Regions from separate parts of the Kitasatospora sp. NPDC059408 genome, predicted to be linked through region 1. Evidence: riboswitches for the same ligand, from Rfam matches in the RefSeq annotation. Region 1 holds a riboswitch; each other region holds the start of a gene.
The links. Region 1 has a riboswitch for cobalamin ahead of ACFXDE_RS34665 (HoxN/HupN/NixA family nickel/cobalt transporter). Riboswitches for the same ligand answer to the same signal wherever they lie in the genome.

Region 2: it holds a riboswitch for cobalamin, as region 1 does, so the genes downstream of both, metE (5-methyltetrahydropteroyltriglutamate--homocysteine S-methyltransferase) here and ACFXDE_RS34665 (HoxN/HupN/NixA family nickel/cobalt transporter) in region 1, are expected to answer to the same signal.
Region 3: it holds a riboswitch for cobalamin, as region 1 does, so the genes downstream of both, ACFXDE_RS21365 (cobalamin biosynthesis protein) here and ACFXDE_RS34665 (HoxN/HupN/NixA family nickel/cobalt transporter) in region 1, are expected to answer to the same signal.
Region 4: it holds a riboswitch for cobalamin, as region 1 does, so the genes downstream of both, ACFXDE_RS21945 (FecCD family ABC transporter permease) here and ACFXDE_RS34665 (HoxN/HupN/NixA family nickel/cobalt transporter) in region 1, are expected to answer to the same signal.

What each region holds. Positions count from the first base shown of each region.
Region 1 covers NZ_JBHYWI010000075.1:19,931-26,797, reverse strand. The annotation lists gene ACFXDE_RS34680 (AAA family ATPase) at 1-922, shown strand, start outside; gene ACFXDE_RS34675 (hypothetical protein) at 946-2,619, opposite strand; gene ACFXDE_RS34670 (ArsR/SmtB family transcription factor) at 2,673-3,056, opposite strand; cobalamin riboswitch at 3,139-3,331, shown strand; gene ACFXDE_RS34665 (HoxN/HupN/NixA family nickel/cobalt transporter) at 3,364-4,473, shown strand; gene ACFXDE_RS34660 (type B 50S ribosomal protein L31) at 4,570-4,821, opposite strand; gene rpmG (50S ribosomal protein L33) at 4,889-5,053, opposite strand; gene rpmB (50S ribosomal protein L28) at 5,188-5,424, shown strand; gene rpsN (30S ribosomal protein S14) at 5,424-5,729, shown strand; partial or broken gene ACFXDE_RS34640 (hypothetical protein) at 5,726-6,378, shown strand; gene rpsR (30S ribosomal protein S18) at 6,384-6,617, shown strand; gene rpmF (50S ribosomal protein L32) at 6,627-6,800, shown strand.
Region 2 covers NZ_JBHYWI010000003.1:217,429-224,295, reverse strand. The annotation lists gene ACFXDE_RS04645 (hypothetical protein) at 1-49, shown strand, start outside; partial or broken gene ACFXDE_RS04640 (short-chain fatty acyl-CoA regulator family protein) at 67-647, opposite strand; gene ACFXDE_RS04635 (3-hydroxybutyryl-CoA dehydrogenase) at 647-1,471, shown strand; gene metE (5-methyltetrahydropteroyltriglutamate--homocysteine S-methyltransferase) at 1,561-3,876, opposite strand; cobalamin riboswitch at 4,028-4,265, opposite strand; gene ACFXDE_RS04625 (putative Ig domain-containing protein) at 4,450-6,450, opposite strand.
Region 3 covers NZ_JBHYWI010000030.1:66,935-73,801, reverse strand. The annotation lists gene ACFXDE_RS21370 (helix-turn-helix domain-containing protein) at 136-831, opposite strand; cobalamin riboswitch at 1,083-1,227, shown strand; gene ACFXDE_RS21365 (cobalamin biosynthesis protein) at 1,329-2,291, shown strand; gene ACFXDE_RS21360 (cobyric acid synthase) at 2,288-3,808, shown strand; gene ACFXDE_RS21355 (putative cobaltochelatase) at 3,805-5,895, shown strand; gene cobO (cob(I)yrinic acid a,c-diamide adenosyltransferase) at 5,901-6,506, shown strand; gene ACFXDE_RS21345 (cobyrinate a,c-diamide synthase) at 6,511-6,867, shown strand, end outside.
Region 4 covers NZ_JBHYWI010000032.1:19,993-26,859, reverse strand. The annotation lists gene ACFXDE_RS21955 (ABC transporter substrate-binding protein) at 54-1,049, opposite strand; gene ACFXDE_RS21950 (ABC transporter ATP-binding protein) at 1,088-1,852, opposite strand; gene ACFXDE_RS21945 (FecCD family ABC transporter permease) at 1,852-2,910, opposite strand; cobalamin riboswitch at 3,006-3,144, opposite strand; gene sodN (superoxide dismutase, Ni) at 3,257-3,652, opposite strand; gene sodX (nickel-type superoxide dismutase maturation protease) at 3,838-4,275, shown strand; gene ACFXDE_RS21930 (CGNR zinc finger domain-containing protein) at 4,301-4,900, opposite strand; gene ACFXDE_RS21925 (amino acid ABC transporter ATP-binding protein) at 5,025-5,777, opposite strand; gene ACFXDE_RS21920 (amino acid ABC transporter permease) at 5,816-6,706, opposite strand; gene ACFXDE_RS21915 (ABC transporter substrate-binding protein) at 6,826-6,867, opposite strand, start outside.

The sequences.
Region 1 (6,867 bases):
GCCCGGCCGGGCCGAGCTCCTGGCCCGGGTCGTCGCCTACTTCAGGGGCCGGGCGTCGGTGGCGGACCGGGCGATGGGGTCGCGGCTGCGGGTGCAGGAGCCGAGCGGCGACGACCTGCCGGGCTTCGGCTCGTACGCGGCGGCCCTGGAGTGGTTCCAGGCCGAACGGGCCGACCTGCGCGCGGTGGTGGAGGCGGCGGCCGGGCAGGGGTGGCACGGCGAGGTGTGGCGGCTCTGCGAGTCGCTGTGGCCGCTGTACCACGGCCGCAAGCACTACGAGGACCTGATCGCCACCCACCGGCTCGGCGTCGAGTCGGCGCAGTGGGACAACCAGCCCGACGCCGTCGTCCGGATGCGCAACCAGCTCGCCCGCGCCTACTACGAGCGGCGGGAGTTCCCGCTCGCGGCCGAGCAGTTGGCGCTCGCCGCGGAGCAGGTGCCGCTGGTGACCGACCGGCGGCTCGCGGGCGTGCTGTACGAGACGGACGGGCTGCTGTGCCTGGCCGACGGGCGGACGGCGCGGGCGGTGGAGCGGTTCACGCTGGCCCTGGAGGAGAACCAGGGCGACGACCACGGCGAGATCGTGCAGAGCTACAACGTCGCGCAGGCGCTGATCGCGGACGGCCGGGCGGAGGAGGCGCTGGCCGTCCTCGACGAGGCCCGCGCGAGGGCCGTCGACACCGAGGACACCGACATGCTGATGAAGCTCCCGCTGGTGCGCGCCCGCGCCCAGCACGCGCTGGGGCGGCTGGACCTCGCGGTCGCGGACGCCGCCGAGTGCGCGCGGCGGGCGGCCGGGCTGAGCCAGTACGCCAAAGAGGCGCAGGCGCACACGCTGCTCGTCGAGCTCGCGGAGGAGCAGGGGGACGCGGCGCTCGCGGCGCGCAGCCGGGAGCGGCTGCAGGAACTGCAGGCACGCTAGTGCCGTGGCACCAGGACGTCCTCTTACGGCCCGGTGGTGAACGCGACCCGGGTGCGGTGTTCGCCGGTGCGGATGGTGAGTCCGTGCTCGGGGAGGCCGGCCGGGTCGCCGCCGGTGGTGAGCCAGTGCGCCACGGCGGAGCCGAGGAGCAGCGGGTCGAGGCGGGGTTCGGCGCTGCCCCAGGTCCGTTCGGCGCAGGCTTCCAGCAGCAGGCCGGTGCGCAGCCGGACGAGGTGGCGGGCCGGGCCGAGGGCGGCCACCGCGACGGCGAGGCCGGGGAGCGCGGCGGCGGTGTCGGCGAGCCAGCGTCCGGCGGGGAGTTCGGCGCGCGTCTCGGTCCGGGCGAGGACCTCGGCGGTGTAGCGCAGGGCGTCGCCCGGGTGTTCGTCGGTGAGGGCGTGGAAGCCGCGCGGAGTGTGGTCGCCGGGGTCGAAGGGGTAGCGCCGCAGGCTGACCTCGGTGCCCTCGCTCGCGGCCTCGACGTCGTAGGCCGTCGGGCCTTCGGGGGTGCCGGGGCGGGGGACCGGCTTGGGGTAGGGCGGCAGGAGCGGTTCGTCGTCCGGTTCGTCCAGTCCGTCCAGGAAGGAGTAGAGCAGTGGGCGCAGCACCTCGGCGGAGCGGCCGCGGCGGGCGAGGGAGCGGTCGGTGATCGGGCGCAGGGCGGCCGGGTCCTGCTTCTGCAGGGCCTGTTCGAGCTGGGCGGCGAGGTCGCCGTCCGGGTCGAGCGCGGGGGCGGCCTGGCCGAAGGCGTGGCTGGGGGAGTGCGGGTCGAGTTCGGCGGCGCCGGTGGCGACGAGCAGGGTGGGGCGTTCCAGGGCGGCGCCGTAGACGGACACCGAGCCGTGGTCGCCGATCAGGCAGTCGGCGGCGACGAGGGCGGCCTGCCAGCCCTGGTGGGGCGGGACGAGGCGCAGGCCCATCCGCCGGGCGTCGTCGAGCAGGGCCTCGGGGTCGTGCCGGTTCCAGATGTTGGGGTGGAGGACGACGGCGACCGCGTACTCGTCGGCGGGGAGCCGGCGGACGAGGCGCCGGGGCAGGTCGGGGCGGCGGCCGAATAACGAGTGCTCGCTCCAGGTGGAGTTGACGACGACGAGCCGCCGGCCGTCGACGGCGCCGAGGGCGGCCCGGTAGGAGTCGCGCAGGCGCAGGCTGCGGAGCATGCGGTCGAAGCACGGGTCGCCGACGACCTGGGCGACGTCCAGCGCCTCGGGGCAGGAGACCCGCAGCCGGTCGAGCTGTTCCGGGTGGGAGAGGCCGAGGACGTCGACGAAGACCCGGCCGTGGTGGGTAAGTTCGTTGCGGGAGAGGCCGGCTGCGCTGACGGTGTCGCCGGTGGACTCGGTCACCAGGCGGTTGTAGCCGGCGCCGTGCGGGAGGACGACGAGCCGGGCGTCGAGGCGGTGCATCGAGGAGTGGACGGCGCAGGCGACGGCCAGGTCGAAGCGGTGCCGGACGGCCTCCTCCCAGTCCAGCAGGGTGATGCCGGGCAGGCCGCGCAGGTAGTCGTCGAGGCCGTCGGCGAAGGCGGAGCCGGGGTTGACGGTGGCGTAGCGCTCGATGCCGTCGCGGTTCAGGAGGGTGAGGACGTCGAGGACCCGGGTGGCGGAGGTGAGGGTGCGGGCGACCGCCAGCACGCGCGCCCTGACCGGCCGGGTGTTCCAGCGGTCGGCGGGCCAGGCGTGGGGGTGGGTCGGCACGCCATGATCGTACTCATCGGGTCGGCTCCCCGCGGTGATTCAGGCCCGGGAGGTCAGCCCGCCGCGGCGGCGGGCTCCTCGTGGTCGGCCGCGGCGCACTCGTCGAGGAGGGGGCGCATGCTCTCGTCGACGAGCCGGTAGCGCACGACGCGTCCGTCCTTGTCCCCGGTGACCACGCCGGCCGTCCGCAGCAGCCGCAGGGCCTGCGAGACGGCCGGGTCGCGCATGCCGGTGGCGACGGCGAGGTCGGTGACGGCGAGCGGTCCGGCGCGGTGCAGGGCGAGCAGGATCGCGAGCCGCCCGGGGTCGGCGAGCAGGGAGAACCGCTCGGACCACGAGCGGACGTGCGCGGCGTCGCCGATCGCGGCGATGGCCTCGCAGACCCGGTGTCCGTCGATGGTGCGGTGGCCCGCGCGGTCGGCCGGTACGAGATGCATGCGGACATTCTGGCAGCTCACGACCTGTGATCCTGGACACCTGCGTAGGTGCGCAGCCTTGCAAGGGTCGGCCCGGGACCCCTACGGTGTTCCCCGCCGTGGTGCTCGGGAAGACCGGTGACGGACCCTCAGGGGTCCCATTCCGGAGCGGCCCTCGCCACTGTGATCGGGGGAGTCCGCCCGTACCCAGACGCCACTGGGCGCTTCGCGCGCCTGGGAAGGCGGGTACGGGAGCCCCGTCAGCCAGGAGACCGGCCACGGCATCTCACGAACGTCTTTCCACGAGGTGCTGGAGCGTGATCCGAAGATGACCCTGCCCGAAACCGCCGCCCCCGAGGCCGCGCCCGCCGTGCTGCCCACCTTCCGGTGGAGGAGAGAGGACACCGTCCGCACCGCCGGGCTGATGGGGGTGATCCTGGCCATGCACGTCGTGGCGTTCGGGACCCTCGTCTTCCTGGTGGCGCCGCACAACTACGCCGTCGGCACCCAGGTCTTCGGGGTGGGCCTCGGCATCACGGCGTACACGCTCGGCATGCGGCACGCGTTCGACGCCGACCACATCGCGGTGATCGACAACACCACCCGCAAGCTGATGGCCGACGGCAAGCGGCCGGTCTCGGTGGGCTTCTGGTTCGCCCTCGGGCACTCGTCGATGGTGGTCGTCATGGCCGCCCTGGTCGCGGGCGGCGCGCAGCTGGCGAACACGCTGATGGACGACGAGTCGACCACCCACCAGTGGCTCGGCATGGTCGGCACGACGGCCTCCGGCGCGTTCCTCTACCTGATCGGCGCGCTCAACCTGGCGGCGCTGCTCGGCATCCTGAAGGTGTTCCGGGCGATGCGCGCCGGGCAGTACGACGAGGCCGAGCTGGAGCAGCACCTGAACTCGCGCGGCTTCATGGCCCGGGTGCTGAACCGGGCGACCCGCTCGATCACCCGGCCCGGCCAGATGTTCCCGGTGGGCATGGTGCTCGGCCTCGGCTTCGACACCGCGACCGAGGTGACCCTGATGGTGATGGCCGGTTCGGGCGCGGCCGCCGGGCTGCCCTGGTACGCGATCGTCTGCCTGCCGCTGCTGTTCGCGGCGGGGATGAGCCTGTTCGACACGCTGGACGGGACGTTCATGAACTTCGCGTACCAGTGGGCGTTCTCCAACCCGGTGCGCAAGGTGTACTACAACCTGACGATCACCGGTCTGTCGATCGCGGTGGCGTTCATCATCGGCACGATCGAGCTGGTCGGCGTGCTGCACGAGAAGCTGGACCTGACCGATCCGGTCACCGGCTGGATCGCGGACATCTCGCTCGACAACGTCGGCTACGCGATCGCCGGGCTGTTCGTCGTCGTCTGGGCCGCGGCGATCGCGTACTGGAAGCTGGCCGGGGTCGAGAAGCGCTGGGGCGCCGAACGCTCCTGAGCACGCCTGCCGCACGCCTGCCGCACGCCTGCCGCGACGGCGCCTCCCCACGGTGGGGAGGCGCCGTCGCGCGCGTTCCGGGCCGGCTGCGCCGGGTCAGCTGTGCCGGTCGCCGTAGCGCTGGCGGAAACGCTCGACGCGGCCCGCGGTGTCGAGCACGCGGGACTGGCCGGTGTAGAAGGGGTGGCTCGCCGAGGAGATCTCGACGTCGATGACGGGGTAGGTGTTGCCGTCCTCCCACTCGACCGTGCGGTCGCTGGTGACCGTCGAGCGGGTGAGGAAGGAGAGGCCGCCGACCTTGTCGCGGAAGACGACGGGCCGGTAGGCGGGGTGGATTCCGGGCTTCATGGGGGGTGCCTCCTCGGCGGGGGATCAGCGCTCTTCGTTCGACGTTCTTCGTTCCGGCGCTCTTCGGTCAGCGCTCTTCGCGGAAGTCGACGTGCTCGCGCGCGACCGGGTCGTACTTGCGCAGCACCATCCGGTCCGGGTCGTTCCGGCGGTTCTTGCGGGTCACGTACGTGTAGCCGGTGCCGGCGGTGGAGCGGAGCTTGATGACGGGGCGCAGTTCGCTGCGGGCCATGAGGTCCTCCGGAGGGGTCGGGTGGTGCGGCGCTTCGGGGCCGGGTTGGAACCGTACACCGAAATGGATGTCATTTTCATCTGGTGTAACGTGACCTCCGTCCCGCCCATTCCCGGACCGTTTTGGGAGCCCCCATGTCCGCCCACTGCCAGCTCACCGGCCGCCGGCCGGGCTTCGGCAACGCGATCTCGCACTCGCACCGCCGCACCCCGCGGCGCTTCGACCCCAACATCCAGCGCAAGCGCTACTGGCTGCCGGGCGAGGGCCGGTACGTCCGGCTCACGCTCAGCGCCAAGGGGATCCGCACGATCGACGCGATCGGGGTCGAGGCCGCCGTCGCCCGGATCCGGGCCCGGGGGGAGAAGGTCTGATGGCGAAGCAGAGCAAGATCGCCAAGAACGAACGGCGGCGCGAGACCGTCGCCCGCTACGCGGGGCGCCGCGCCGAGCTCAAGCGGATCATCGCCCAGCCCGGCACCGCCCCCGCCGAGCGCGCCGCCGCCCAGGCCGAACTCGCCCGCCAGCCGCGCGACGCCAGCGCCACCCGGATCCGCAACCGCGACGCCGTCGACGGCCGCCCGCGCGGTTACGTCGGCGCCTTCGGCCTCTCCCGGATCAATCTGCGCACCCTCGCCCACGCGGGCCACCTGCCCGGCGTCCGCAAGGCCGGCTGGTGAGCGGCGCGGACGGGACCAGGCTGCCCGTCGTGGTCGTCGCCGGGCTGCACGCCGACCACCGCCGCAGTGCCGTCGAGGAGTTGGCGCGCGGCGCGGTCGACGCCGTGGTCCTCCACCACGACCTGCGGGACGCCTCCCGGGGCGTCGTCCACCGCCGACTGCGCGACGCGGGCGGCGAGTTCGACCCGGCCGACGTACCGCTGCTCAACGACTGCCCGTGCTGCGCCCTGCGGTAGGACCTGCTGCCCCTCGTCCCGGCGGCCCAGCGCAGCCGCGGCCGCTTCTGGCTGGCCAACCGGCCCGACCATGGGCCCCTCCTGCCCGCTGGCAGGCAAGGAGGGAGCTCGCGTGGGACGCGGCCGGGGCGAACCTCGCGGTGGAGGAGTGCGGGCCGTGGCTCTCCGCGCTGCCCGACGCGGCCTGGGACCTCTACCCGCCCGCGCGCCGGGCCGCCGCCGCCCTCGACTGGCACCCGGCCCACGGTGACCGCGTGCAGCAGCTCAGCTTCACGGCCGAGGGCCTGGACACGGACGGGATCACCCACCTCCTCGACTCCTGCCTGCTCACCGACGCCGAACTCGCCGCCGGCGAATCCGGCTGGAAGGCGCTGCCCGACGCCTTCCACGACCTGCTCGACCCCGTCGCCTGAGGATCATCACTGTGCGTAAACGACTCAACCCGCCGAGGCCCAAGCCCAACCCGCTGGTCACAGCCGGTATCGAGTACATCGACTACAAGGACACCGATCTCCTGCGGAAGTTCGTCTCCGACCGCGGCAAGATCCGCAGCCGCAGGGTCAGCCGGCTGACCGTCCGGCAGCAGCGGGCGATGGCCCGGGCGATCAAGAACGCCCGCGAGATGGCCCTGCTCCCGTACACCACCCGATAGGAGACCCTGATGGCCGTACCCAAGCGCAAGACGTCCCGCAGCAACACGCGGCACCGCCGGGCCCAGTGGAAGGCGAGCGCGCCGAAACTCGTCCCGATCACGGTGAACGGGCGGGAACTGCTCGTCCCGCAGCACCTCGTGCCCGCCTACCGGAGGGGGCTCATCGATCCGGAAGGGGGGTGACGGCGCCGCCGGGGGCGCGGGTAGGTAAAGGTCGCGCCCCCGTCGGGGGTTCTCGGCGGGCGGATCG
Region 2 (6,867 bases), on a different contig from region 1:
CGCGGACGGCCCCGTCACCCTCTACGAGGCGCTGTTCTGCTTCGCCTGACGGGCGGCCGTCCTGCTTCAGCGTTCCGCGTCGGCCCGCACCGCGTACGGGACGAACGTGCTCGTGTGCTCGTCGACGGCCAGCGGCCGGCCGATGGCCGGGGCGGAGCGCTGGGGGCAGGCGGGGCGCTCGCAGACCTTGCAGCCGAGGCCGATGGGGGTCGCGGCGGCCTCGTCGGCCAGGTCGAGGCCGGCGGAGTAGACGAGGCGGGCCGCGTGCCGGAGCTCGCAGCCGAGGCCGATCGCGAAGGTCTTGCCCGGCCGGCCCCAGCCGCCGGGTGAGCGCGTGACGGCGCGGGCGGTCCAGAGGTAGCGGCGGCCGTCGGGCATCGCGGCGACCTGGACGTGGACGCGGCCCGGGGAGGCGAAGGCGTCGTAGACGTTCCACAGCGGGCAGGTGCCGCCGGTGCGGGAGAAGTGGAAGGCCGTGGCGGACTGGCGCTGGAGACGTTCCCGGCGCGGTCGACCCGCACGAACGAGAACGGCACCCCGCGCAGGCCGGAGCGCTGCAGGGTGCTGAGGCGGTGGCAGACCGTCTCGTAGCCGACGCCGAAGTGGTCGGCGAGGTGCTCGATGTCGTAGCGGGCGGACTCGGCAGATGGGCTCCGGCATCGCCGAGGTCTTCGCCCGCGCCGGCCTGGACACCATCGTCTGCGAGAGGGACCCGGCCGCCCTCCGGGCCGCCCGCGGCCGCATCGACCGCTCCCTGCACCGCGCCGTCGACCGCGGCCGGATCAGCCCGACCGACCGCGAGGACACCTGGGCCCACCTGCTGTTCGCCGACGACCTCGAAGCGCTCGCCGACCGCCAGCTCGTCGTCGAGGCCGTCATCGAGGACGAACGCGTCAAGACGGACGTGCTCACCGCGCTCGACAAGGTCCTCGCCGACGACGACGCGGTCCTCGCCACCAACACCTCGTCCATCCCGGCCACCCGCCTCGGCAACACCACCGGCCGCGCCTCGCACGTCCTCGGGCTGCACTTCTTCAACCCGGCCCCGGTGATGCCCCTCGTCGAGCTCGTCTCCTCCCTGCACACCTCCCCACCCGTCCTGGCCCGCGCCGAGGCCTTCGCGCGCGACGTCCTCGGCAAACACGTCGTCCACTCCCGCGACCGCGCCGGCTTCGTCGTCAACGCCCTGCTCGTGCCCTACCTGCTGTCCGCGATCCGGATGGCCGAAGCCGGCCACGCCACCCCCGAGGACATCGACGCCGGCATGGTCCACGGCTGCGCCCACCCGATGGGTCCGCTCCGACTCGCCGACCTCATCGGCCTCGACACCGTCGAGGCGATCGCTCGGTCGATGTACGACGAGTACAAGGAGCCGCTCTTCGCACCCCCGCCCCTGCTCTCCCGCATGGTCGAGGCGGGCCTGCTCGGCCGAAAGACCGGGCAGGGGTTCCACCCGCACCGCGGGGTGTGACCGAGCGGGCCCCGCCGGTGTCCAGGCCTCTGTCGCGGAGGGCCGGACACCGGCGGGGCCTTGTGCTGTCCCCGGGGAAGGGGGTCGGATCAGCCCGCCAGTTCCTCGCGCAGGTGGCGGGCGGCAGCGACCAGGCTGTCGAGGGAGGCGCGGGTCTCCGCCCAGCCGCGGGTCTTCAGGCCGCAGTCGGGGTTGACCCACAGGCGCTCGGCCGGGATCGCCGCGAGGCCCGCGCGCAGCAGCGCCACGGCCTCCTCGGTGCTCGGCACGCGCGGGGAGTGGATGTCCCACACCCCCGGACCGACCTCGCGCGGGTAGCCCGCCCCGGCCAGTTCCCCGGCCACCTCCATGTGCGAGCGCGTCGCCTCCAGGGAGATGACGTCCGCGTCGAGCTCGTCGATCGCCGTCATGATCGCACCGAACTCGGCGTAGCACATGTGGGTGTGGATCTGGGTGTCGGCGCGGACCCCGGAAGTGGCGACGCGGAAGGACTCCGTCGCCCAGTCCAGGTAGGCCGGACGGCCGGCGGCCCGCAGCGGGAGGGTCTCGCGCAGGGCCGGCTCGTCGACCTGGACGACGGCCGCACCGGCGGCCTCCAGGTCGGTGACCTCGTCGCGCAGGGCGAGGGCGACCTGGCGGGCGGTCTCGGCGAGCGGCTGGTCGTCGCGCACGAAGGACCAGGCGAGCATGGTGACCGGGCCGGTCAGCATGCCCTTGACCGGGCGGTCCGTCAGGCCTTGCGCGTAGCGGAACCAGCCGACGGTCATCGGGTGCGGGCGGGAGATGTCCCCGGCCAGGACCGGCGGGCGGACGTAGCGGGTGCCGTAGGACTGCACCCAGCCGTGCCGGGTGGCGAGGTAGCCGGTGAGCTGCTCGGCGAAGTACTGGACCATGTCGTTGCGCTCGGGCTCGCCGTGGACGAGGACGTCGAGGCCCGCCTTCTCCTGGTAGGCGATGACCTCGCGGACCTCCGCCTCCATGCGCTCCCGGTAGGCGGCGGCGTCGATCCGTCCCGCGCTCAGGTCGGCGCGCGCGAGGCGCAGTTCGGTGGTCTGCGGGAAGGAGCCGATGGTGGTGGTCGGCAGCAGGGGCAGGCCGAGGCGGGCGCGCTGGGCCTCGGCGCGCTGCGGGTAGGCCTGGGCGCGGCGGGTGTCGTCGAGGGTGACGGCGGCGGAGCGGGCGCGGACGGCCGGGTCCCGGGTGATCGGCGAGCCGGCCCGGGAGGCGAGGTCGGCGCGGTTGGCGGCGAGATCGGCGGTGATCGCCGCGGTGCCCTCGCGCAGGCCGCGGGCCAGCAGCGCCGCCTCCGCGGCCTTCTGCTTGGCGAAGGCGAGCCAGCGCAGGATCTGCGGGTCGACGTCGCGTTCGGCGGAGGCGTCGATCGGCACGTGCAGGAGGGAGCAGGACGGCGCGACGTCGATCCGGTCGGCGAGCCCGAGCAGGGTGGCCAGGGTGGCGAGCGACTGCTCCAGGTCGTTGATCCAGATGTTGCGCCCGTCGATCACGCCGGCCACCAGCCGCTTGCCCGGCAGCCCGCCGGCGGCGGCGAGGTCGTCCAGGTTGGCGGCGGCAGGTCCCGTGAAGTCCAGCGCCAGGCCCTCGACCGGGGCCTTGGCGAGGACCGGGAGCGCCTCGCCCAGACGGTCGAAGTAGCTCGCGACCAGCAGCTTCGGACGGTCGGCCAGCGCACCCAGCTCGCGGTAGGCGCGGGTGGCGGCGTTGAGCTCGGCGGGGGTGCGGTCCTGGACGAGCGCGGGCTCGTCCAGCTGCACCCACTCGGCGCCGGCGGCCTTCAGAGCGGCGAGCAGCTCCGCGTAGACGGGCAGCAGCCGGTCGAGGAGGGTGATCGGCCGGAAGTCGTCGTCGACGCCGGGGGCGGGCTTGGCCAGCAGCAGGTAGGTGACCGGCCCGACCAGCACCGGGCGGGCGGCGTGACCGAGCGCGAGGGCCTCCCGCAGCTCGCCGACCGCCTTGGCCGGATTGGCGGCGAAGGCCGTGCCCGGTCCCAACTCGGGTACCAGGTAGTGGTAGTTGGTGTCGAACCACTTGGTCATCTCCAGCGGAGCGACGTCCTGGGTGCCGCGCGCCATGGCGAAGTACCCGTCCAGCGGGTCGGCATCGACGGCGTCGCGGTGGCGGGACGGGATGGCGCCGACCGCGACGGTGGTGTCCAGCACGTGGTCGTAGAGCGAGAAGTCCCCGGTCGGGATCTCCTCGATGCCGGAGTCGGCGAGCTGCTGCCAGTTTCCCCGGCGCAGGTCGGCGGCGGTGGCGAGCAGCGTCTCGGCGGTGACGGCGCCCTTCCAGTACCCCTCGATCGCCTTCTTGAGCTCCCGGCCCCGGCCCTGGCGGGGGTAGCCGTACGCGGTGGCGAGGGTCGCCGCGGCTGCGGACTTCGTGGTCAAGGGACTCTCCTTCGCGAGTCTGTCTCTCAAGCACCCGGCGACGGGACGAGGACGCGAAGGGATGACGCACCGGGCGAACCGCTGCGCGGGCAGCTCCGCCTGGTGTGGTCGCCGACCCGCCCTCGAGGTCACCGGATGGCCGCGCGCGAACGGTCGCACGCGGGCAGCGGGCAGGTCTTCGGACTCGCGGGCACGGCCGGCCCTTGAAGGGCGGTCACCTACTGGCCGTCGCTTCCCAGACCCGGCCCGGGCCCAGTGCGTATGACGGCGGTCGTTCCCACTCACCGCTGCGGGGCAGTCCCGGACTGGCCAGTTGAATGGCGTCACCGGGTTCCCTCTTGCGACGCCCCGCCTGGCGGACGGGGCGAACCAGCTGCACGGCCAGCCTACGGCCTATCCGCGGTCGCTTCGTCGGGGATTCGGCCATTCGTCCGGATGCTGAGACGACGTCAGGAGACGACGTCGGGATTCGGCGCCACCGCGGACGTGCCGGTGGGGCCGCAGTCGGCCGCGGCCCCACCGGTCCTATCTGTCCTATCGGTCGTACCTGTCGTACCTGTGGTGCTCGGTCGGTCAGGAGGCGTTGAGGGCCGTGTCGTCGATCACGAAGCTGGTCTGGAGCGAGGCGTCCTCGGTGCCGGTGAACTTGATGGTGACGCTCTGCCCGGCGAAGGAGGAGAGGTCGTAGGTGTGCAGGGTGTAGCCGTTGGCCGCGTTGACGTTGGAGAAGGTGGCCAGGGTGGTGGAGTTGGCCTGGACGGTGAGCTTGTCGTAGGCCGTGGTGCCGGTCTCGGCGGTGTCGATGTGCAGCCAGAAGCCGAGCGACGCCTTGCAGCCGGCCGGGATCGTGACGGTCTGGCTCAGGGTGTCGGTGTGGCTGCTGCCGTAGCCGTCGAGCCACGCCTTCCAGGAGCCGGAGCGGGCGGCCTCGCTCGCGGAGTTGTCGATCACGCCGGCGGTCGCGGTCCAGGGCGAGGCGCTACCCGTCTCGAAGCCCGGGTTGCCGAGCAGCTGGCCCGCACCGGTGCAACCGCCGCCCGGGGCGGACACGGCCCAGGTGAAGCTCGTCGAACCGGAGGCGTTGGTGGCGTCCTTCGCCGTCACCGTCACGTTGTACGTGCCCGCCGTCGACGCCGTGCCGCTGATCAGGCCGCTGGAGGCGTCGATGGACAGCCCGGTCGGCAGGCCGCTCGCGCTGTACGTCAGGCTCTGGCCGGAGGCGGAGTCCGTCGCGCGGATCTGCAGGGAGGCGGCGCTGCCCGTGGTGGTGCTCTGGCTGCCCGGGTTGGTGACCGTCACGGTGTTGCCCGTGCTGCTGCCGGCCCGGAAGGCGGTCGGGCCGTTCGGCGTGCCGAGGCCGGTCGGGCCGTCGTAGCCGGGGCCCGCGGTGCACAGGTAGGACGGGGAGCAGGTGCCGTTGGCGCCGCTGGTCACGTCGTTGAGCGCACCCGTGTGCTGGTACGGGTACTGGGACGGGTAGTCGCTCGCGCCCGGGGTGCCGGCGTCGGCGTAGACGGCGGCGATGATCGGCGACGAGGCGCTGGTGCCGCCGTAGACGGCCCAGCCGCTGCCGCCGTAGGTCTGGTAGACGGCGACGCCGGTGGCCGGGTCGGCGACCGCGGACACGTCGGCGACGGTCCGGTTGGAGCAGCCGCTGTCGCTCTGCCAGCTCGGCTTGGGGTCGTAGGCCGAGCAGCCGGAGCCGGCGCCGTTGCCGCCCGAGCTGGAGCCCCAGACGGTCTCGTGCCAGCCCCGCGCGCTGGAGTCGCGGGTCAGCGAGGTGCCGCCGACGGCGGTGACGTACTGGGAGGCCGCCGGGTACTCGGTGCCGTAGCCGGAGTCGCCCGAGGACACGGTGATGGCGACGCCGGGGTGGTTGAAGTACTGGCTGTCCGAGGAGGTGTCGGTGGAGTCCTCGGGGCCGCCGTAGCTGTTGGACACGAACTTCGCGCCCTGGGCGACGGCCTGGTTGACGGCGGCACCGAGGTCGGCCATGTTCGCCGAGCTCGCCTCGACCAGCAGGATGTGGGCGTTCGGGGCGGCGGCGGAGACCATGTCGACGTCGAGGGAGATCTCGCCCGCCCAACCGGTGTCGCCGGCCGGGTAGTTGGTGCCGCCGTTCTGGTCGATCTTCTTGAAGCAGCCGTTGGCGGTGGTGCACGCAGGCAGCCCGTACTGCGCGCGGTAGGTCGCCAGGTCGGACTCGGCGTTGGGGTCGTCGTTGGCGTCGACGATGGCGACGGTCTGCCCGGCGCCGCCGTTGGTCGACAGGCCGTAGGCGCTCTGCAGGTCGGTCGGCCCGAGGCCGGACGGGTTCACGTCGGGCGAGACCGCGCTGAGGGAGAACGCGTGCGGCTGCACCACGTCGGTGCGCACCAGGGCGTCGCAGGACTTCTGGTGACGCTGGGCCGGCTGGGCGCAGGAGTGCCTGACGTTCGCGCCGGAGGTGGCGGCCGTGGCGCCGGCCGGCGCCGCGACGGCGAGGCCGGCGGCCACCACGGCACCGACGGCGAGCGTCGCGGTGGTGGCGCGGAGTCCGCCGTGCCGCAGGGCGGTGTGGATGAGCTTGTGCAACGGAGCCCTCCCGGATGGGGGTCGGCCCCGGGCGTGCGGACACGCCGATGTGAGGCGGCGGGGTCGCGTGCAGGCCCGGGATGAGGGGAAACGCGCACGTGCAAACGGCTGCCCGGAAGTTCGGTACGGCCGTGGGGCGTCGGCCCGACGGGGTGACGGAGGCCGTTCCGAGCTGAGGATGTCCAGGACATGCCAGGGGGTGAGTTGCGGGAGCCGTCATGGCTCCGGCGCCTGAAAGGTAGCGAAGCCCGGACCGGTGGACAAGGCGGGTGTCCATGCCATGACCGAGGCTTTGACCGCCATGACCTGGTCTTGACCAGGCGTCATGCCGCCACTGGCGGCCACCCGCCAACCCGCCGGGCCGGCCTGGGGTTTGCCACGCACACGGATCGCCCGAGGTCCGCGCGGGTTGCGGGA
Region 3 (6,867 bases), on a different contig from region 1:
CAGTGGGATGGGCTGGACGGGGGACGGGGTGGGGGTGGCGGCTCCTGCGGAGGGCGGGGAGGCGGGAGGCCGAACCGGAGCCGGGGACGGGGTGGGGGTGGGGGTGGGAGCCGGGGACGGGGCGGCCGGGACGGGTCAGACCGGGATCTCCGTGTGGAGGCGGCCGAGGAGTTCCCAGAAGCGCGGGGCCAGGGGCCGGTCGCGCGGGGGCAGGGTGGGCGTCGCGGCGCCCCAGTGCGGGGAGGACACCTGGTGCTCCTGGTGCAGGGCCGTCAGGACGGTCGCGAGGTCGTCCTCGTGGACCGGCACGAGCCGCGCGACCGCCCGCAGGTGGGGCTGCCAGCGGCCGTCCACGCACCTGCGCAGCCGCTGGTCGAGCTCGGCGCCGCGGCCGGTCACCTCGACGAGTTCGGTGAGCCGCAGTCCGAGCACCTGGGCGAGCGCGTGCGTCCGCTCCTCGTCGCCGTCCCACGTCCCGGTGAGTTCGGCCTCCTGGTAGACGCGCAGGGCGACGCCGATGCGACGGGCGGCGGTGTCCTGGCTCAGTTCGCGGGCCACGCGGTGGTCGCGCAGGCGGGCCGGGCGGGTGCCCATGAGCTGCGCGGGCGGGCACCACAGGGCGCGGGCGAGGGCGATGAACTCCTCCTCGGTGGGGCGCAGCTCGCCGCTCTCCCAGGCGATGACGTGCGTGGGCAGCAGCCGGACGCCGTGCGCGGCCATGCCGCCGGCGACCTGTTCGGGGGTCAGGCCGAGCCCGGCGCGGTGGGCGCGGGCCGCGGCGGGCGAGAACGGCACCGGGGGCAGGGCGGGCGGAGGCTGTCTTCGTCGCATGTGAACGAACGCTAGGGCCGGTACGAACGGGCCCCCAGCCGCCGAACGCACGAAGCGCCGGGGAGGGCGCGCGCGGACCGCTGGAGGATCACACAGGATGTCATGCCCCTGCGGCGGCAGTACTCGGAGGTAGTGACGGGGGCGTTCGGGGGCGCGCGCCGGGCCTCCCTCGTGTGACCAACCCCTCCGTGACCTCGGTTGACTCCCGGTTCGGCCGCGTGATGGGATCCCAGGGCCAAACGGAGGCATGCAGAGGAAGCCGGTGCGAGTCCGGCGCGGTCCCGCCACTGTCACCGGGGAGCACGGCCGGAACGACGCCACGGCGGACCGTCAGTCTTCGCTGACGTACTGCCGGAAGGCTCCGGGGGTGCGTTCGACCCGGAAGCCAGGAGACTCTCGCCCCCGGTACGTCGATCCAGGGCGCGGACCCTGAGTGAGGACTCGCACGCGATGCAGGCTGCCCCGACCCGCCGAGCCCTCCCCTGTCCCCCTCCGTCGTGCGCCCGCTGACCCGCGCCGCCGCCTTCGCGGTCGGCGCCGTCGCGGGCTACCTGGCGGACGCCCGCTACGCCGATCCGCGCCGCGGCCACCCGGTGGCCGTCTTCGGCGGTGCGGCGACCCGTCTGGAGCGCCGGATGTGGCGCGACGACCGGGCCACCGGGGCCGTGTACACGGCGCTCTGCGTGGGCGCCGTCGCGGCGGGCGCGGTGGCGCTGGAGCGGACGGCCGGCCGCCGGCCGCTGGGGCGGGCCGCGCTGGCCGCCGCCGCGACCTGGACGGTGCTCGGCGGCACCTCGCTGACCTGGGAGGCGCGCACGATCGGCCGGGCGCTGGCCGCGGGCGACCTGCCCGCCGCCCGGGAGCGGCTGCCGCACCTGTGCGGGCGCGACCCGAGCGCGCTGGACGGGCAGCAGATCGCCCGCGCCGTCGTGGAGTCGGTGGCCGAGAACACCGCGGACGCCGTCGTGAACGCGCTGGCCTGGGGCGCCCTCGCCGGCACGCCCGGTCTGCTGGCCTTCCGCGCCGTCAACACGCTGGACGCGATGGTGGGTCACCGCTCGCCGCGCCACGCCCGGTTCGGCTGGGCCTCGGCCCGGCTGGACGACGTGGCGGGCTGGCCTGGCGCCCGGCTGACGGCGCTGCTGACGGTGGCCGCCGCGCCGCAGCCGCGGACGGCCTGGCGGGTGTGGCGGCGGGACGGTTCGGCGCATCCGAGCCCGAACGCGGGGCAGGCCGAGTCGGCGTTCGCGGGCGCCGTGGGCGTGCGGCTGGGCGGCACGCTGCGGTACGGCGAGCGCGTCGAGCACCGGCCGGTGCTGGGCGCGGAGCTGCGGCCGGTGACGGTGGACGACATCGAGCGGGCCTGCGCGCTGTCGCGGCGGGTGGGCGCGCTGGCGCTGGGTACGACGGTCGCGGGGCACGTCCTGCTGCGATCGCTGCTGAGGAGGGGAAGGGCATGACCAACGCGCTGCTGGTCGCGGGGACGACCTCGGACGCGGGCAAGAGCGTCGTCACGGCGGGCATCTGCCGGTGGCTGGCCCGCCGGGGCGTCCGGGTGGCGCCGTTCAAGGCGCAGAACATGTCGCTGAACTCGTTCGTGACGGCCGACGGCGCCGAGATCGGCCGGGCCCAGGCGATGCAGGCCCAGGCCGCCCGGGTGGAGCCGGAGGCGGCGATGAACCCGGTGTTGCTCAAGCCCGGCGCGGACGGCCGCAGCCAGGTGGTGCTGCTCGGCAGGCCGGTCGCCGAGGTGGGCGCGCTGGACTACCGCGAGCGCAAGCCCGTCCTGCTGGAGCGCGCCCTGGAGTGCCTGGCGGACCTGCGCCGCCGCTACGACGTGGTGGTGTGCGAGGGCGCGGGCTCGCCCGCCGAGATCAACCTGCGCGACCGGGACATCGCCAACATGGGCCTGGCGACGGCCGCCCGGCTGCCCGTCGTGGTGGTCGGCGACATCGACCGGGGCGGCGTGTTCGCGGCGATGTACGGGACGCTGGCGCTGCTGTCCGAGGAGGACCAGCGGCACGTGGCCGGCTGGTTCGTCAACAAGTTCCGCGGGGACGCCCGGCTGCTGGCGCCCGGTCTGGAGATGCTGCACGGCCTGACCGGCCGTCCGGTGCTCGGCACCCTGCCGATGCTGCCGGGGCTGTGGCTGGACGCCGAGGACTCGCTGGACCTGTCGACGGTAGTGGACCGGGTCGACGGGCGCGGGCCGCTCGGGGCGGACGTGCTGCGGGTGGCCGTGGTGCGCTTCCCCCGGCTGTCGAACTTCACCGACCTGGACGCGCTGGCGCAGGAGCCCGGCGTGCTCGTCCGCTGGGCGACCCGGCCGGAGGAGCTCGCCGACGCCGACCTCGTCGTGCTGCCCGGCACCCGGGCCACCGTGGCCGACCTCGCCTGGCTGCGCGAGCGCGGGCTGGAGCCGGCGCTGCGGGCGCGGGCGGCGGCCGGGCTGCCGGTCCTCGGGGTGTGCGGCGGCTACCAGATGCTGGCGGGCTCGATCGTCGACGACGTCGAGTCCAAGGCCGGTGCCGTCGACGCGCTCGGCCTGCTGCCGACGCGCGTGCGGTTCGGCGTGGAGAAGGTGCTCGCCCGGCCGGTCGGCGAGGCCTACGGGCACCGCGTCGAGGGCTACGAGATCCACCACGGGGTGGTCGCCGTGGACGGCGGGGAGCCCTTCCTGGACGGGTGCCGGGTGGGCTCGGTGTGGGGCACGACCTGGCACGGCGCGCTGGAGAACGACGGGTTCCGCCGGGAGTTCCTGCGCGAGGTGGCCGCGTTGGCGGGCCGCGCGTTCGTCCCGGCGCCGGACACCTCGTTCGCCGAGGCGCGCGAGGCCCGGCTGGACCGTCTGGGGGACCTGATCGAGGAGCACGCGGACACCGACGCGCTGTGGAAGCTGATCGAGGGCGGGGTGCCGGCGGCCGGAACGCTGCCGTTCCTGCCGCCCGGTGCGCCTGAGGAGGCTGGCAACGCATGAGTGACGTCCGCTACCCGTTCACCGCGGTCGTCGGGATGACCGACCTGCGGCTCGGACTGCTGCTGAACGCGGTCTCCCCTGCCGTGGGCGGCGTGCTGGTGCGCGGCGAGAAGGGCACCGCCAAGTCGACGATGGTCCGCGCGCTGGCCGGCCTGCTGCCGTCCATCGCCACCGTCGACGACTGCCGCTTCTCCTGCGACCCGGCCGCGCCCGACCCGCAGTGCCCGGACGGACCGCACGCCTCCTCGGGGAGCAGCGAACGGCCTTCCCAGCTGGTCGAGTTGCCGGTCGGCGTGGCCGAGGACCGGATCGTCGGCTCGCTCGACCTGGAGCGCGCGCTCGCCGAGGGCGTCAAGGCGTACGAGCCCGGACTGCTCGCCAAGGCGCACCGCGGGGTGCTCTACATCGACGAGGTGAACCTGCTCCAGGACCACGTCGTCGACCTGCTGCTGGACGCCGCCGCGATGGGCCGCTCCTACGTCGAGCGCGAGGGCGTCTCGGTGCGGCACGCGGCCCGGTTCCTGCTGGTCGGCACGATGAACCCGGAGGAGGGCGAGCTGCGGCCGCAGCTGCTCGACCGCTTCGGCCTGACCGTGGAGATCGCCGCGACGCGCGACCCGGCCGAGCGCGCCGAGGTCGTCCGGCGGCGGCTCGCCTACGACGCGGACCCGGCCGGCTTCGCGGCGCGGTTCGCCGGCGAGGAGCGGGCGCTCGCCGAACGGATCACCGCCGCACGGGAGTTGCTGCCCAAGGTCGAGCTCACCGACGTGGCGCTCCGGCAGATCACCGCCGTGTGCGCCGCGTTCGAGGTGGACGGGCTGCGCGCCGACATCGTCATGGCGCGGACGGCCGTCGCGCTGGCCGCGTGGGACGGGCGCGCGGAGGTGCTGGAGGAGGACGTCCGCAAGGCCGCCCAGCTCGCGCTGCCGCACCGGCGCCGCCGCAACCCGTTCGACGCGCCCGGACTGGACGAGGAGCAGCTGGACCGGACGCTGGAGGAGCACGCGCAGCCCGAGGACTCCCCGGAGGACTCCCCCGGGACCGACGGTGACGGTGACGGCGACGACCCGGACGGCCCCGGCCCCGGCGACGACGGCGGCCCCGGCCCGGACGGCGGCGGCGCGCCCGAGCCCGAGAGCGGTCCGCAGGCCCCGGAGGCCGCCGCCTCCGACGCCGCCGCCCCGGACCTCCCCGAGCAGCAGCCCGTCCCGGCCCAGCACCCCGCCCCCGCGCGGGAGTCGGCGCCGGTCGCGGCCGGCGACCCGTACCGCACCCGGCTGTTCGCCGTGCGCGGCACCGGCCACGGCGCGCAGGGCCGCCGCTCCCCCGCCGAGACCGACAGCGGGTACACCGTCCGCGCGCGACGCCCCCAGGGCGCCCTCAGCCGCCTGCACCTGACCGCCACCCTCCAGGCGGCCGCGCCGCACCAGGTGGCGCGCGGGCGCTCCGGCGCCGCGCTCGTGCTGCGCAAGGACGACTTCCGCGAGCAGGTGCGCAAGGGCCGCGAGTCCAACCTGGTGCTGTTCGTCGTCGACGCCTCCGGCTCGATGGCCGCCCGGCAGCGGATGACCGCCGTCAAGGGCGCCGTGCTGTCGCTGCTGATGGACGCCTACCAGCGGCGCGACAAGATCGGCATGATCACCTTCCGCGGCGCGGGCGCCGAGCTGGCGCTCCCGCCCACCTCGTCCGTCGAGGTCGGCGCGGCCCGGCTGGAGTCGCTGCCCACCGGCGGCCGGACCCCGCTGGCCGCCGGCCTGCTGCGCGCCCACGAGGTGCTGCGGATCGAGCGGCTGCGCGACCCGGCCCGCCGCCCGCTGGTCGTCGTCGTCACCGACGGACGGGCCACCGGCGGCCGCGACGCGCTCGCGCAGTCCCGGCGCGCCGCCGGGCTGTTCGCCGCCCAGGGCGTCGCGAGCGTCGTCCTGGACTGCGAGTCCGGCCCCGTCCGGCTCGGCCTCGCCCGCACCCTCGCCGGACACCTCGGCGGCACCGCCGTCACCCTGGACGAACTGCGCGCCGAGGGCGTCGCCTCGCTCGTCCGCGACAGTCGCGACAACCGTGCAACCACCATGCGAAAGGCGGCCTGAGCAGCATGCCCAAGGGTGTTCCCGAGAGCGTTCCCGACGACGGCCTGACGACCCGCCAGCGCCGCACGCAGCCGATCACCGCCGTGCACACCGGCCCCGGCAAGGGCAAGTCCACGGCCGCGTTCGGCATGGCGCTGCGGGCCTGGAACCAGGGCTGGTCCGTCGGGGTGTTCCAGTTCGTGAAGTCCGCCAAGTGGAAGGTCGGCGAGGAGAACGCGCTGCGCGTCCTCGGTGCCTCCGGCGAGGGCGGCACCGTCGACTGGCACAAGATGGGCTCCGGCTGGTCGTGGATCCAGCGCTCCAGCGAGATGGAGATGGACAGCGAGGCCGCCGCCAAGGAGGGCTGGGAGCAGGTCAAGCGCGACCTCGCGGCCGAGACCTACCGCTTCTACGTGCTCGACGAGTTCACCTACCCGATGCACTGGGGCTGGGTCGACCCGGAGGAGGTCGTGTCCGTGCTCAAGGACCGGCCGGGCAGCCAGCACGTCGTCATCACCGGCCGGTACGCCCCCGAGGCGCTCACCGGCTTCGCCGACCTCGTCACCGAGATGACCAAGGTCAAGCACCCCATGGACGCCGGCCGCAAGGGCCAGCGCGGCATCGAATGGTGATTCCTTGAGCATCCCCCGCCTCGTCGTCGCCGCGCCCTCCTCGGGCGCGGGCAAGACCACCGTCGCCACCGGCCTGATCGCCGCGCTCGCCGCCCGCGGGCTCGCGGTCTCCCCGCACAAGGTCGGCCCGGACTACATCGACCCCGGCTACCACGCGCTGGCCGCCGGGCGACCGGGCCGCAACCTGGACGCCTTCCTGTGCGGGCCGGAGCGGATCGCGCCGCTGTTCCTGCACGGCTCGGCCGGGGCCGACGTCGCCGTCGTCGAGGGCGTCATGGGGCTGTTCGACGGGGCGTCGGGGCGCGGGGAGCTGGCGTCCACCGCGCACGTCGCCAAGCTGCTGCGCGCGCCGGTGGTGCTC
Region 4 (6,867 bases), on a different contig from region 1:
GTCGGTTCGTACTCCGAGCGTACGCCCGGCCGGAGGGGCCGGGGCGGGGCCGGTCAGCCGCCCTGCCCGCCGCGCAGGTACACGGCGAGCGCGGTGATCGCGGCCGGGTTGCGCGGGCTCTCGACGAGGTCGGCGTAGTCCAGGACGAAGATCCGGTCGTTCCTGATCGCGGAGACCCCGGCCAGCGGCGGGAAGGACTTCAGGAACGCCCGCTTGGCGTCCGCGCCGGTGTCGCCGTAGTTGTTGATGACGATCACCTCGGGGTCGCGCCGGACGACGCTCTCCCACCCGGTGGTGATCCAGGAGTCGGCGACGTCGCCCATCACGTTGCGCCCGCCGGCCTTCGTGATGATCTCGTCGGCCGCGGCGAACTTCCCGGCGGTGTACGGCTTGTCCTGCCCGCTGTCGTACAGGAAGACGGACGGCCGGCGCTCGGGCTGCGGGACGGCGGCGACCTGCGCCTTGAAGTCGGCGATCAGCTTGTCGGACCGGTCCTTGACGTCGAAGATCTCGCCGAGGTTGGCCAGGTCGGTGTGGAGCGCGTCCAGCGGGGACATCACACCGCGCTCGGTGCCCTTGCCGCTGCGGCAGGACTCGGTGAGCACGTACGAGCCGACGCCGACGGCCTTGAGCGCCTCCGGGGTGAATCCGCGGCCCTCGTCGTAGCCGTAGTGCCAGCCGGCCAGGACGAGGTCGGCCTTGGCATCGAGCACGATCTCCTTGGTGATCTGCGCCTTGGAGAGCCACGCGGTCCGCTGGTAGCCGTCCTTCCAGGCCACCTGGTCGATCCGGCCCTTGTCGTCGGGCATCACGTAGCCGGCCATCCGGTCGGCGAGGCCGAGGGAGAGCATCAGCTCGGTGATGCCGACGTCGTAGGTGACCGTGCGGGCGGGCTTCCGCGGGAAGGTGAGCTTCGTGCCGCAGTTGTCGACGGTCACCGGGTAGTGGGCGGACGCGTCGGCGGCCCCGCCGCCCGGGGCGATCTCGGCGCCGCAGGCGGTGAGTCCCAGGGCGAGCAGGACGGTGGCGGCAACGGCCTTGGTGCGCAAGGGGGTTCCTCGGGGTCGATGAAAGGGGTGACGGCCGGTCAGAGCCGGTCGAAGAGCAGGTGGACGGCCCCGGTCCCCGGGTGCCGCACGGGGGTGGCCCGGACGCCGAACACCTCGGCCAGCACGCCGGGTTCGAGCACCTCGGCGGGCGGCCCGGAGGCGACGATCCGCCCGGCCCGCAGGACGTACAGCAGGTCGCAGTGCCCGGCCGCCAGGTTGAGGTCGTGCAGCGCGGTGAGCACCGTCGGCCCGGCCGCGCGGACGAGCGCCAGGACCTCCAGCCGGTGCCCGATGTCGAGGTGGTTGGTGGGCTCGTCCAGCACCAGCAGGCGCGGCTCCTGGACGAGCGCGCGGGCGATCAGCACGCGCTGCTTCTCGCCGCCCGACAGGCCCAGGAAGCCGCGCTCGGCGAGGTGCCCGGCGCCGACCCGGCGCAGCGCCTCCGCGCAGCGCCCGAGGTCGCCGTCCGAGGGTCCGCCGAAGCCCGGCCGGTGCGGCAGCCGGCCCATGGCGACCACCTCGGCCACCGTGAAGTCGAACTCGGCGGAGTGCTCCTGCGGCAGCGCGGCCACCCGCCGGGCGGCCTCGCGCGGGGCGAGCGCGTGCAGGTCGTCGCCGCCCACCAGGACGGCCCCGGCGGCGGGCCGCAGGGCCCGGTAGACGCAGCGCAGCAGCGTCGACTTCCCGCTGCCGTTGGGCCCGACGAGCCCCACCACCTGTCCGGCGGAGGCCTTCAGGGCGATGTCGTGGACGAGCCGGGTGCCGGCCAGCTCCACCGAGACGGAGTCGAGGGCGAGGTCCATCAGCGGCCTCCGAGAGCGTGGCCGCGACGGCGCATCAGCAGCAGGAAACAGGGCACCCCGAGCACCGCGGTGACCACCCCGACGGGCAGTTCGGCCGGGGCGAGCAGGGTGCGCGAGACGATGTCCACCCAGACCAGCAGCAGCGCCCCGGCGAGCGGCGCGACCAGCAGCACCCGGCGGTGCCCGGCGCCGACCAGCATCCGCGCGAGGTGCGGGACCATCAGCCCGACGAAGCCGATCGCCCCGCTGACGGCGACGACCGTGCCGGTGACGGCGGCGGTCACCACGAACAGCTCGCGGCGCAGCCGGTCGGGGTCGACGCCGAGCGAGGCGGCGGTCTCGTCGCCCATGGCCAGCGCGTCCAGCCGCCCCGCGGCGCAAGCGAGGTGGGCGAGTCCGGCCAGCACGGTGGCGGCGGCGATCGGCACCGAGCCCCAGGTCGCGCCGCCGAGGCTGCCGAGCAGCCACATCATGGCGTCGCGGGCGGCCTCGCCGCGGGCGGCGGCGAAGACCATGAGCGCCGTCAGCGCGGAGAAGCCGTACGAGAGGGCGGTGCCGGTGAGCACGAGGCGCAGTGGGGTGAGTCCGAAGGCGGTGCGCGCGGCCAGGTACACCAGCACCATGGCGATCAGCGCGGAGCCGAACGCGGAAGCGGAGATCGCCCACACGCCGAGCGAGGCGAAGGCGCCGAGCAGCAGGACGGCGTTGGCGCCGACGGCGGCGCCGGAGGAGACGCCGAGGACGAACGGGTCGGCGAGGGCGTTGCGCACGAGGGCCTGCACGGCGACCCCGGTGGCGGCGAGCCCGGCGCCGACCACGGCGGCCAGGACGGTGCGCGGCAGCCGGATCTCCCAGACGATCGCGTACGCGGCGGCCTCCTCGGCCTCCAGCCGACCGCCCGTCAGTCCGGCGCCGAGCAGCCGCAGGACGCGCGTCCAGCCGAGTCCTGCGGAGCCGAGGGCCACGCCGCACACGAGGGAGAGCAGCAGGGCGGCGGCCAGGCCGGCGGCGAGGGGCACGGCGGGTATGCGGCGGGAGTCCGGTGGCCTTCTCACGATCTGTTCGGGCGCCTTGCCTCGGGCCGTGGGTGTGCCGGGGCCGACGCCGGCCGGGTGCGGGCCCGGGCGCCATCCCCTCGCAGTCCTCGGCGAGTTGTCGGGAGTTCAGCGGCCGGGGGCGATCGGGCTGGCACGGCCCCGGGGGCGTGCTCACCGTTGCGGGTCAGCGCCGGATTCACACCGGACTTCTCCCTCGGACGCCTTGGCAGCATAACAGCCAATACGGCAATGCGGTCCTTACAGGTATGTGTACGGAGATGAACGGACGTGAACGCACGGCCCGGACGCGCGAAAGCCCCCGCCCGGTGGTCCGGGCGGGGGCTCTCGACGTGGCGACGCGTCAGGCTCAGGCCTGCTTGGTCTCCCAGAAGATCTTGTCGACCTCGGCGATCAGGTCCAGCAGGGCCTGGCCGGTGGCCGGGTCCGTGGACGCCTTGGTGGCCGAGGCGGCCTTCAGGGTGTCGTTGATCAGCTGGTGCAGCTGCGGGTACTTCTCGAAGTGCGGGGCCTTGAAGTAGTCGCTCCACAGCACCGAGATGTGGTGCTTGACGGCCTCGGCGCGCTGCTCCTTGATGATGATGGCGCGGGCGCGGAAGTGCGGGTCCTCGTTGGCCTGGTACTTCTCCTGGGTGGCCTTGACCGACTCGGCCTCGATCCGGGCCTGCGCCGGGTCGTACACACCGCAGGGCAGGTCGCAGTGGGCGTGGGCGGTGGCGCGCGGTGCAAACAGACGAGAGAACATGGGAGTCCTTCCTTAGATCGTCTTCCCGCGCCCGAGACTACCCTTCCGGCCTCCCGGTTTCGCGATCGGGCGGTGGGCCTAGGGCAAAAGGCCGATCCGGAACCGGGGTAATCCGGACATCGGACAGGTGACGGTCCGTACGGCACACTGGGACGCGGCGGCCGGGAGGAGGAGTGGTGGCGCGGATGACGCAACCGGGGGACGGCGCACGGGCGGGCACGGTGCCGTTCGGGCTGGTCGACGTGGCGGGACCGTCGATGGTCCCGACCCTGCGCGAGGGCGACCAGCTGCTGGTCCGGTACGGCGCGCGGATCCGCCCGGGCGCGGTCGTGCTCTTCCGGCACCCGTTCCAGCAGGACCTGCTGGTGGTCAAGCGGGCGGCCGAGCGCCGGGCGAAGGGCTGGTGGCTGCTCTCCGACAACCGGCCGGTCGACAGCGACAGCCGCAGCTACGGCGCCGTTCCGGACGAACTCGTGCTCGGCCGGGTGCTGCTGCGGCTGCGCCCGCGCCCGGCCTGGCTGGCGCCCGGTCGCCGGCTGGAGCGACTGCTGCTGACCCCCGGGCTGGTCCGGGTCCCGGGGCTGGCCCGCCGCCTCGGCGTCTGGGTGGACGCCGAGCTCTAGTGCCACGGCACTGGCGGATGCGCGCCTAGGCCTGCAGCTGCTGCGGTCCGAGCGCCGCGTCCTGGGCCTCCTGGCGCTTGCGGGCCCGGTAGGCCGCGACGTTGGCGCGCGTGGCGCAGCGGTCCGAGCAGTAGCGCCGGGAGCGGTTGGTGGAGGTGTCGAGGTAGGCGTTGCGGCACGGCGCGGCCTGGCAGATCCCGAGCCGGTCGGCGCCGAGCTCGGTGAGGTGGACGGCCAGGCCCATGCACGCGACGGCGCTGAAGTGCGCGGTGGCGGTGGGCGAGTTGTCGGCGAGGTGCAGGTGCCAGCGCGGCCGGCCGGCGTCGTCGAGGTAGTCGTGGCCGGAGACCAGCGGGCTGACGGGGTACTCCATGAGCAGGCTGTTCAGCAGGTCGACGCCACGTACCTCGTCGCCCTCGGCGGCGGCCTCGAAGACCCCGCGCAGCCTGGTCCGCACCGCCCGCAGGCGGGGCAGGTCGGACTCGTCGGCCAGGGCGGCGGCGCGAGAGGACTCGGAGAACAGGGCGCGCACGGCGTCCACCGAGGTCAGCGTGTCGGTGCCGCGCTCGGGTTCCTCGGTGTTCACCAGCCGAACGGCGAGATCGGCGTAGGAGGCGAGCTCCACGGCGGTCCTTCCAGTGGTTCGGTAACGGGCTGATTGCGTCCAGCCTATTACCCGGATCGGGAAAACGGCGGCGCCCGGCAGGATCGGCCTGCCGGGCGCCAAGGGTTGCTCGCTCAGCGCACGCTCAGAGGACCTTCGAGAGGAAGGACCGGGTGCGCTCGTGCTGCGGGTTGGTGAGGACGTCGCGGGGGTTGCCGGACTCGACGACCACGCCGCCGTCCATGAACACCAGCGCGTCGCCGACCTCGCGGGCGAAGCCCATCTCGTGGGTGACGACGATCATCGTCATCCCCTCCTCGGCGAGGCCGCGCATGACGTCCAGCACCTCGCCGACGAGCTCCGGGTCGAGCGCCGAGGTGGGCTCGTCGAAGAGCATCAGCTTGGGCTTCATGGCCAGCGCGCGGGCGATCGCGACGCGCTGCTGCTGGCCGCCGGACAGCTGCGACGGGTAGCTCTTCGCCTTGTCGGACAGGCCGACCCGCTCCAGCAGGGCCATGCCGCGCTCGCGCGCCTCGGCCTTGGACTCGCCCTTGACCTGGACCGGCGCCTCCATGACGTTCTCGAGCGCGGTCATGTGCGGGAACAGGTTGAAGTGCTGGAACACCATGCCGATGTCCCGGCGCTTCTGCGCGACCTCGCTCTCCTTCAGCTCGTGGAGCCGGTCGCCCTTCATCCGGTAGCCGACCAGTTCGCCGTCGACCGAGAGGAAGCCGCCGTTGATCTTCTCCAGGTGGTTGATGCACCGCAGGAAGGTCGACTTGCCGGACCCGGAGGGGCCGACGAGGACGAACACCTCGCCCTTGCGGACCTCCAGGTCGATGCCCTTGAGCACCTCCACGAGGCCGTAGGACTTGCGCACGCCCTGCGCCTCGACCATCGGCACGGGCCGGGAGTCGGTGGGCTTGGTCAGATCGGTCATACGTGACCGCCTCCCTCGATGCCCGGGACCACGTCGTTCTCGGCCCGCGGGACGGGCTTGCCGGCGAACAGCCGCCGCAGCCGCTGCAGCGGGGTCGGCGGGAGCGCACGGTTGGCGCCGCGGGCGTAGTGCCGCTCGACGTAGTACTGGCCCACGGTGAGGATCGAGGTCATCAGCAGGTACCAGATGCTGACGACGAGCAGCAGCGGAATGGTCTGGAAGGTGCGCGAGTAGATGTTCTGGCCGGCCCGGAGCAGCTCCTCCAGCGAGATCGCCGAGACCAGCGAGGTGGTCTTCAGCATCGAGATGGTCTCGTTGCCGGTCGGCGGGATGATCACGCGCATCGCCTGCGGCAGGATGATCCGCCGCATGGTCTTGAACTGGCTCATGCCCAGCGCGTGCGCGGCCTCGGTCTGGCCGAGCGGCACGGACTGGATGCCGCCGCGGACGATCTCGGCCATGTACGCGGCCTCGTTGAGGCCGAGGCCCAGCAGCGCCGCGACGAACAGCGGGATCGCCTGGTTGGTCGGCTCGGACCAGAAGGCCGGGCCGAACGGGATGCCGATGGAGATGTTGGCCCAGAGCGAGCCCAGGAAGTTCCAGAACAGCAGCTGGACCAGCACCGGGGTGCCGCGGAAGACCCAGATGTAGAACCACGCCGTGCTGGAGAGCACCGGGTTCGGCGACAGGCGCATGATCGCCAGCGTGATGCCGCCGGCGATGCCGATCGCCATCGACAGGAAGGTCAGTTCGAGCGTGACGCCGAGGCCGTGCGTGATCGAGGAGTCGAAGAGGTACTTCCCGACGACGTCCCACTGGAACTGGCTGTTGGTGATGAGGGCGTGGATCAGCATCGCCGCGAGGACGGCGACGACGGCTGCTCCCACCCAGCGTCCGGGGTGGCGGACCGGGACGGCCTTGATGGTCTCAGGCCGTCCCGGGGGCACCGACCCCTGGTCGGAAGGGTTCACTGTGTGGCCTCAGGGGTTGTGTTCAGAGGAGCGGTTCAGCTGGTGGCACCGTTGACGACGGGCTTGTCGATCGCGCC